2 linked regions of the Candidatus Microthrix parvicella Bio17-1 genome follow. The main gene of each other region encodes a partner of the protein of the gene in region 2 in a complex. Links are inferred from orthologs where the notes say so. Each region holds a gene or a part of one and is shown on either strand. Other genes may lie near its edges.

Evidence for each region. Proteins that work in one complex are often made in the same cells at the same time.
Region 1: the proteins of dapF (region 2) and MPARV_RS0113435 are in contact, whole or in part, in a solved structure (PDB 5YGU), measured with the Escherichia coli proteins. The link is inferred for Candidatus Microthrix parvicella Bio17-1 from one-to-one orthologs.

The regions. Positions count from the first base shown.
Region 1 is NZ_AMPG01000003.1:33,337-37,136, forward strand. What follows is about bases 951-3,693. They hold MPARV_RS0113435 (RNA pyrophosphohydrolase), read right to left. Parts: upstream 2,679-3,693; coding sequence 2,223-2,678; downstream 951-2,222. Other genes in these bases: surE (5'/3'-nucleotidase SurE), read right to left, coding at 951-1,544; MPARV_RS0113430 (SHOCT domain-containing protein), read right to left, coding at 1,675-2,079; MPARV_RS0113440 (hypothetical protein), read left to right, coding at 2,777-3,181; MPARV_RS0113445 (TlpA family protein disulfide reductase), read left to right, coding at 3,242-3,693. In the rest of the region: MPARV_RS0113420 (mycofactocin-coupled SDR family oxidoreductase), read right to left, coding at 1-596; more of surE, read right to left, coding at 639-950; more of MPARV_RS0113445, read left to right, coding at 3,694-3,800. UniProt on the Escherichia coli protein: Master regulator of 5'-end-dependent mRNA decay.
Region 2 is NZ_AMPG01000001.1:250,423-255,168, forward strand. Bases 836-3,784 are described here. They hold dapF (diaminopimelate epimerase), read right to left. Parts: upstream 2,738-3,784; coding sequence 1,934-2,737; downstream 836-1,933. Other genes in these bases: hflX (GTPase HflX), read right to left, coding at 836-1,937; miaA (tRNA (adenosine(37)-N6)-dimethylallyltransferase MiaA), read right to left, coding at 2,750-3,742. Also shown: MPARV_RS0101260 (aminotransferase class I/II-fold pyridoxal phosphate-dependent enzyme), read right to left, coding at 1-457; more of hflX, read right to left, coding at 489-835; MPARV_RS0101280 (DEAD/DEAH box helicase), read right to left, coding at 3,880-4,746. UniProt on the Escherichia coli protein: Involved in the succinylase branch of the L-lysine biosynthesis and in the biosynthesis of the pentapeptide incorporated in the peptidoglycan moiety. Catalyzes the stereoinversion of LL-2,6-diaminopimelate (L,L-DAP) to meso-diaminopimelate (meso-DAP).

The DNA of each region.
Region 1 (3,800 bases), on a different replicon or contig from region 2:
GGCGACAGTTCGAGCGCCATCGTCTTCATCAGACCGGTCACGCCGTGCTTCGAGGCGACGTAGGGCGCCGACACCCACATGCCTTTCAGCCCGGCGATCGACGAGGTCACCACGACCGAGCCGCCCCGGTCGGCCTCGATGATGGCGGGGGCGGCCGCACGCACGGTCTTCCAGACGCCGGTCAGGTTGGTGCCGACGATCTCGTCCCAGGCCGCTTCCGACAGTTCGGTGAACAGCGAGGTGGCCATCACCCCGGCGTTGGCCACCACCATGTCAAGGCGTCCGAACCGTTCGAGTCCCTCGGCGACAGCGCCCTCCAACGCCGCCAGGTCCCGCACGTCGGCGACTCGGGAAACCATGGCGCCCCCCACCTGCTCCACCTGGGCCACCGTGGTGGCAAGGTCCTCGGGGGTGGCCATCGGGTAGGGGATCGATTCGAGCTGGGCGGCCAGGTCGACGCCGATGACGTTGGCGCCTTCGGCGGCAAAGCGGACTGCGGCCTCGCGGCCCTGCCCCCGGGCGGCGCCGGTGATCAACACCACCTTGTCTTCGAATCGGCGGCGGCCCTGCTCCGTGGGTACGGATGCTGTGGTCATGGTTGGTCCCCTTGTTGGATGTCGGCGGATGTGCCGATGTGGTCAGGACACCTCGGCCCGGGTTGGATCGTCGACGTTCTCGGGGCGCCGCAGCGTGTGGGGCGCCGAAGCGTCGGGAACCCGGTGTACCGGCTGCAGGTCGGCACCCGGCCGAACGCTGGGCACCAGGTCGTCGGTGTCGATCTGCACGTCGAGTGAGTCGTCGGCCCATGCCTCGGTGACCCCGACCACCGTGGTGATGGTGGCGAAACCCTCCAGCAACAGCGCCACGTCGGTATCCGGGGGCGGTACTGCGTCGCTGGGTCGCAGCTCGAACTGTTGCCGGTCGTTGTCGTCGGTGGTGATCGCTGCACGCATGGTGCCAAACGGGGCAAGGCGGGCCCAGCGCACACCGTGGCAGTCGTCCAGGTCGCACGCCGGCGCGTTCAGGTTCAACACGGTGCGGCTGGGCGCTTCGATCAGCAGGTCCAACATCTCTACCGCCAACGCCGCGGCGGTCGACCAGTACCAGGGGTGGTCGTCGGCGGTCTCGGCGGCGCTGACCGCCAATCCCGACAGCCCAAAGTTCTGCCCCGCCAGCGCGGCGCCAACCGTGCCCGAGTGCAGGACGGCCCGACCGGTGTTGGCCCCGGCATTGATTCCCGACACGATCAGGTCGGGTGGCGGCCCGAAAGCGCCGAGCCGGGCCACCACCACCGTGTAGGCGGGGGCACCGGCCACGGCGTAGGCCTCGACGTGCTCGGCTCCGTCGATGGTCACCCGTTCGGATCGGATCTCCCCCAGGTTCACGTAGCTGTCACTGGAGTTGGCCAGCGACGTGCCGGCGCCGCTCCAATCGCTGTCGGGGGCGATCACCACGATCTCGTGATCGGTGTCGGCCAGATGCCGCACCAGTTCTTGAAGGCCCTCAGAGGAGATGCCGTCGTCGTTGGTTACCTGAATGCGCACGTCAGCACCGTAGCCAAATGTGTGGTTGATCGGGCGCCGTCACCATCGGGGCCGGAACTTCGACGGGCCCGAACGCAGTTGCGTCCGGGCCCGTCGAAGCGTGAAACCTTCAACCCTCAGGCGAGGGAACTCAGCCGTGGATCAGCTTCGCCTTCGCAGCGGCGAACTCGGCGTCGTCGAGCTTGCCGCTGTTGTGCAGGTCGGCCAACTTGGTCAACTCCTCGGCGGTTCCACCGGTTCCGCTCGTACCGGCGGCGTCACGGATGTAGGCCTGCATCGCCTCCTGGTTGTCCTCGGCCGCCTTGACCTGGCGTTGGGCCATGCCCGATCCGTTGAAGATCAGGTAGGCGAAAACCCCGAGATAGGGCAGGAAGATGATCAGCACCGACCACAGAGCCTTGGCGACCCCGGACTTGTCACTGCGGATGATGTCACCGAAGATCTGGAAGATGAGCATGATCCAGATGAAAAACAGGAAGAACCAGATGATGGACCAGAGGACCTGACCGGTTCCGAACTCGGCTGCGAGTTGCAAGGCAACCCCTTTCGTTGTTGGCGGCACCGCCGCTGTGGGACCTGCCTTCGGTCGAAGGCGGCGATGGAATCTAGCGCAACCCTTCTTCCAGGTGGACAGGGCGGGACTCGACCCGTCGGGCTGATTGCGGCGGCACCCTCCGGCTACCCCAACTCGGCGGAAACCCAGTGGACGACCCGCCGGTACACGGAGGCCTTGAAGTAGACCACCCGGTCGACCAGCGCATCGGGTTCGGCCCATCGCCACGACGCAAACTCGGCATCGACCGCAGCCTCCAGGTCGGGCTCGGCATCGCCGACCGTTCGGGCCAAAAACCAGCGTTGGATCTGGCCCAGGTGGCTTCCGGGGTTGGTGCCGGGAAACGCATACGGCAGCCACTCGTCCAGTTCGCTCACCCACTCCACCTGCCCCTCACCCAAAGCGGTCTCCTCGGCCAGTTCCCGGCGGGCCGCAGCCTCGGGGCGCTCGTTGCGGTTGATGCCGCCCTGAGGAAACTGCCAACTGTCGGGGTGATCGGTCCGTTCGAACCACGCCACACGTCCGTCGCTGCGAGCCACCACGATGCCGACGTTTGCCCGGAAGGTTGCTGCCTTTGCCACGCCGGCGACCGTATCGGAGCGGCGCGCCCCTCAAGGTGGCGGGTGCCTCAGCCTGGAGGCGGCAGGTAGGGTCCGATGACGCCGATCCGGGAGCGCACATGGTTGCCACCACGTTCATTTCACCGAGTGGGACGTCGGTGGTGGACGCCACCTGGGTCGATGGTTCGCCCGAGCTGGACCTGGCGGCGTTGCGCCAGGCCACCGGCTGGGAGTTGAACGAGTCCGGGTTCTGCCGGGGCGATCTGTGTGTACCCAACCGCTCCGGCGTCGGGGCCAACGGGCGCGTGGGGCCACACGGCGTGGCAGCGGCGCTCGATGCGCCGGTCATCATCGATGCCGAGGCGCAGGCCGTGGTGATGGGCGAGCAGCGTTCGCAGCGGGCGCTTGCGTTGCAAGGAGCCCAGCTGCCGCCCTTCGAACTGCCCGACCTGGGCGGCACGCCGACGCCTTCGTCGACGTGGGCAAACAAGAAGAAGGTGTTGGTGGTCTTTGCCAGTTGGTGAGGCTGTCGATACGACCTGCCAGGTTGGCAGGCACTGCAGAACGAACTGGGTGACGACAACGTGGTGTTCGTCGCCGTGGCCCTCGACGACTCGGCCGAAGACGTGGCCGAGTTCGCGACCGACATCGAACTACCCGTCTTGTTGGACCGTCATCACGTGCTCAGCGAAACGCTTGCCGTGTCCAACGTGCCCACCGTGGTGTGGGTGGACGAGGCCGACCGCATCGTGGTGCCCAACTGGGTTGCGTTCTCCAACGATCTGTTCACCGACTTTCACGGCATGAAATCGGGTCCGGCGCTCGATGCGATCCGCGGCTGGGTGACCAGGGGTGACGTTCCCGAGGAACTGGCGGTGGATCCAGCGACGATTGGTGATCTCAGCGCCGATGAGGAGGCTGCCCGGCTGTGGTTTCGTCTCGCCGTGCACCTGCGGGATTTGGGTGACGACGAGGGTGCCTCACAACGCTTCGCACGCGCCGGCGCGCTGGCTCCGTTCGACTTCACCATTCGTCGAGCGGCGATGCCACTGGTGGGTGACGACCCGTTTGGTCAGCCATTCTTCGACCTGTACGGCCAGTGGGAGGGGGCGGGCAGCCCCTACCACGGCATCCGCCCGGCGC
Region 2 (4,746 bases):
GGCCACCGGCCGGGTTGCCGGGCGAGTTCACCCAGAGCAGGCGAGCCCTGGCGGCATCTTCAGGTTCGACTGCGTCCAGGTCGAGGGAGAATCGACTCGTCATCGGCACCCGGACCACGCGACAGCCCGCCAGGTCCGCTCCAACCGCATAGGTGGGATACGCCACCGCTGGAACGAGGACCGTGTCACGGTGCGAAGCGACCAGCGGCCCCAGCAGCAACGCAAGGCTGCCAACGAACTCCTTCGTTCCCACGCAGGCCGCCACCGCATCCGGTGAAATCTCCAGGTCCAGGCGTCGCCGCATCCAATCCGAGGCCGCAGCGCGGAACTCGGGTGAACCCACCGACTTTCCATAGGGTCCGAGCGAGTCCCCTGCGGCGTTCATCGCCCGGACTGCGCAGGCGGGCGGTGGGTCACACGGTGAACCCAACCTGAGGTCGATTGGCCCGTCGATCATGGCCGTCCGACCTCCGACATGATCATCGCCATCACTCCCCCACGGCCACCGGCTCGAACTCGGAGAACCGGCCTCGTTGTTCCTCCGGCAGCCGGGTCCTCATGACCATCTGTTCCTCCTCCGACACCTCCGAGAGCACCTCGCCGAGTGCATGAACCGCAGCGATCACATCGCCGCGCGCCCACGGGATGTGCAGCTCGATCACGGGCCGCTGCGAGCGCAGTCGGTCACCGATGGCTTGGACCAGCCCGTCGATTCCCTGCCCGGTAGCGGCCGAAACAGCCACCGAGCCGGGCGTGGCCGCAGCGAGACGGGCCGCGTCGGCCCCACGATCGGCCTTGTTGAAAACCAACAACTCAGGCCGATCACCGCCGCCGATCTCGGCCATAATGGCCCGAACGACGGCGATCTCCCCGGCCGGGTCCGGCGCTGAGGCATCGACCACGTGAACCAGCAAATCGGCCTCGGGCACCACCGAAAGTGTGGTCTTGAACGCTTCGACCAGTTCGTGAGGCAGCTTGCGAACGAACCCAACGGTGTCGGTCAACAGCACCACCTCGCCACCGGGCAGCGCGAGCTTGCGGGTGGTGGGATCGAGGGTTGCGAACAGGCGGTCCTCAACGAGCACGCCGGCGTCTGTCAACCGGTTCTCCAACGATGACTTCCCCGCGTTGGTGTAGCCGACGATGACGACGTGGGCCACGCCCGACCGGCGCCGCGCCTTCGACTGCGTCGACCGATGTTGTCGCACCTCGCGCAGCTCCGCCTCCAGCTTGTGGACCCGTCGGTCCAGGCGCCTGCGGTCTGTCTCCAAGGCCTTCTCACCGGGACCGCGGCGTGCGCCGCCCAAACCGCCTGCCTGCTGTGAAAGCGCCTTGCCCCGTCCCTTCAGCCGAGGTGCCAGGTAACGCAGCTGGGCCAGCTCAACCTGGGCCTTGCCCTCCTGGCTGGATGCGTTCTGGGCGAAGATGTCAAGGATGACCGCAGTGCGATCGATCGCAGACCTTCCAAGCAGCTTTTCCAGGTTGAACTGTTGGGCCGGGCTGAGCTGATCGTCGAAGACGACGGTGTCACAGTCGGTGGCCTCGGCCATCTGCTTGATCTCGGCAGCCTTGCCGGAACCAACGTAGGTGGCCGGGTCCGGTGCCCTCCGCCGTTGGGTGAGCCGACCAACCACGTCAGCGCCGGCCGTGTCCACCAACAACTCAAGTTCGTCCAGCGACGCGTCGGTGTCGTCGTCGTGACCGTCGACCACAACCGCCACCAGAAGGATCTTCTCTCGGAACGTCCGCTCGATCAGGCCACGGGACTCGCCGCCGAACTCACCGAACCCGCCTCGGTGGGTCTCGGCGGTCTCGGCGGGGTGCCCAGCCGTCACCGGCTCCACATCCGCTTCCTGCACCGGCTCGCTGTTCGGACCGGCCACCTGCCCAGCTTGCCCAACCACGGTGGGCTCCCAGCCGTCCTCATCGATACTCACGGCGTCTCCAGGTCGGCGACGAACGTGGCGGGCCCAACGAGTGATGCCTCCGTTTCGCCGAGCTCGACGACCGCCTCCCCGCCGGGCATGCGAATGGTGACCCGGTCGCCCACCAGTCCCCAGGTGCGGGCGACCCAGGCAGCCACGGTGGCACCCGAGCCGCAGGCCTCTGTCAGGCCGACGCCCCGCTCCCAGGACCGCATCACCAGGGTGTCGGGCCCGACTGACTCAACGACATGCACGTTGGCGCCACCAGGTATGGCGTCCTCCACCCGGCGGCCAACCTTGGCGAGGTCGATCGACGTCAGGTCGGGGACCAACGATCCGGCGCCCAGGAGCACAACGTGGGGATTGCCCACCGAACCGGTGGCCGCCTGCGCAAACCCCATCTCCCCAACCACCGCCGGGAGCGTTGGGCCTGCCGACACCGGCCCCATCTCTGCCAGGACCGACAGTGTCAACGGGTCGGATGCGGCCGTCGCCACCGCCTGACGAACACCCCCTGGGGTTGCCACGGTGACCGTGCCCTCGTGTAAGCCTGCGGCTCGAAGGTGGGCCTGAACCAGGCAGCGAAGGCCATTACCCGAGATCTCCGCCTCGGTGCCGTCGGCGTTGTGAAGCCGAAACGCCACGTCTGCCCGGTCGGACACCCCGCCCCAGATCAGACCGTCAGCGCCAATACCCGTGTGACGATCGCACAGGGCACGCGCCAAGTCGGGGCTGTTTGGCAACGGCCCGTTGGTCGCCTCGAGGACCACCAGAAAGTCGTTACCGAGGCCGTGATGCTTGGAGAGGTGCATGGGCGCACCAACCTAACGACCCGACGCTCCCGGTCCGCCCCACTTTTTGGCGTCGGTCCAGACCCGGTGCGCCGCCGAGGCCACCGTCGCTGCGTCGGCCTCCCCATCGACCCACGTCAGCCGAGGGTCGCGACGAAACCAGCGTTCTTGGCGAACAGCGAACTGCCGGGTACGAACGATGGCGGTGCTGACGGCGTTGTCGAGCGTGCGCTCCCCCCGGAGGTGTTCAGCAAGTTCCCGGTAGCCGAGCGCCTGCGCTGCGGTCCTCGACATTGGTTGAGGTCGGTCGAGCAGTGCCCGCACCTCGTCGAGCAGGCCTGCATCCATCATCGCCATGAAGCGCTTCTCGACACGGCGGGCGGTTACATCACGGCCGAGCCTCAAGCCCACCAATACGAACGGGCTCGGCGGGTACGCCTCCAGTCCCGGCCCAAACGATGAGAAGGGACGTCCCGAACCCAGGGTGACCTCCAAGGCTCGAATCACCCGACGCCGGTTGGTGGGCTGGATACGGGCGGCCGCCGTCGGGTCCAGTCCGGCCAACCGGGCGTGCAGCGCCTTGACGTCCGACTCACCTGCTGCGTCGGCCTCGAGTTGTAGCGCCACATCGGGGTATCGACCGGGCAGGCTGAGGTGATCGATCAACGCCTGGTGATACAGGCCGGTGCCCCCCACCACCACGACGTGCGCGCTGCGGGTTGCGATGTCATCGAACGCCTCGTTCGCAGCCCGTTGGAAGCGGGCCACCGAGAACTCCTCGTCAGCATCGACCAGGTCGATCAGGTGATGGGGCACGAGCGCCCGTTCTGCGAGAGAAGGCGTTGCAGTGCCGACATTCATGTGGCGGTACACGGTCATCGAGTCGGCGGCGACCGCCTCGAGCGGCTGGACCAGGTCGGCCAACGCCAGCGTGACCGACGTCTTGCCCGACGCCGTGGGCCCCACCAGCGCCAGAGGTCGCCCGACGCCCTCGGCACCGTCCCACCGGGACGGACCCCAATTCATCTGCCACCTCGCCGCGCTCGGCCGGGAACGACCCACACGTGGATCACAACGACGGAGTGGCAGGAGGAGGCAGGGTTGAAAGGGGCGACGCCCCGTACAGCCTGCGGACCATCCTGAGCTCCGGTCGGGTCATCCGCTCAAGCGTCATGGTCGTCGTCATCAAACCCGATCCTGACCGGTTTCACCACGGCCTCGCCGGCTTCGTCGGAGGCCCGCAGGTCGACCCGCGCGATCAGGCTCCACTCGTTGGTTTCGTCGGGATCGACCAGCCACTGCGTGACGTCCCAATGGTCGGGGCGTTCCTCGATTCGCAGAAATCTTGCACTGCGGGCATCGGCGTCGATGCCGATCGAGTCCCATTCCTCCCAGTAGGGCTCCATCAGGTCGCGCCACCACACGAGATCGTGTTGCTCACCATCATCGAACACCAGCCTTGAGAGCGACCCATGGTCATGGCGGGCCAGTGCCTGCACCCACCGAAACACCTCGGTGCGCACCATCGCCCGAAAGGCCCGCTCGTCGGCCGTGATCGGCGGAGGTGTCGAGGCGATGGCCGCAGCATCGAGCCCATCCGACGAAACCCCATCACCGAGCGCCCCCTCCAACAGCGCATACTCTTCCAGCAGGGACGAGTCGACCTGCCGGATCACGGCACCGACCCATGCGGTGATCTCTTCCAACTCCTCGGTACGAGACTCCTCCGGCACGTTTCGCTGCAGCGTTCGGTACACCTCGGTGAGATAGCGCAGCAGTACGCCCTCGGAGCGCTTCACGCCCAACGAGGTGACGTAATCACGAAAGCCCAAGCCCTGCTCGTACAGGTCGCGGGCCACCGCTTTGGGGCGAAGCCACTCGCCGGTCACCCACGGATGGTGCTCGGAGAATGTGGCCAGCATGGACAACAACTCATCGCGCAACGGTTGAGGCCAGCGGATCTCCCCAAGGCGCTCCTGACGCTCGTCGAAGTCGACGCCCTCCATCTTCATCCGCGTGTAGGCCTCATC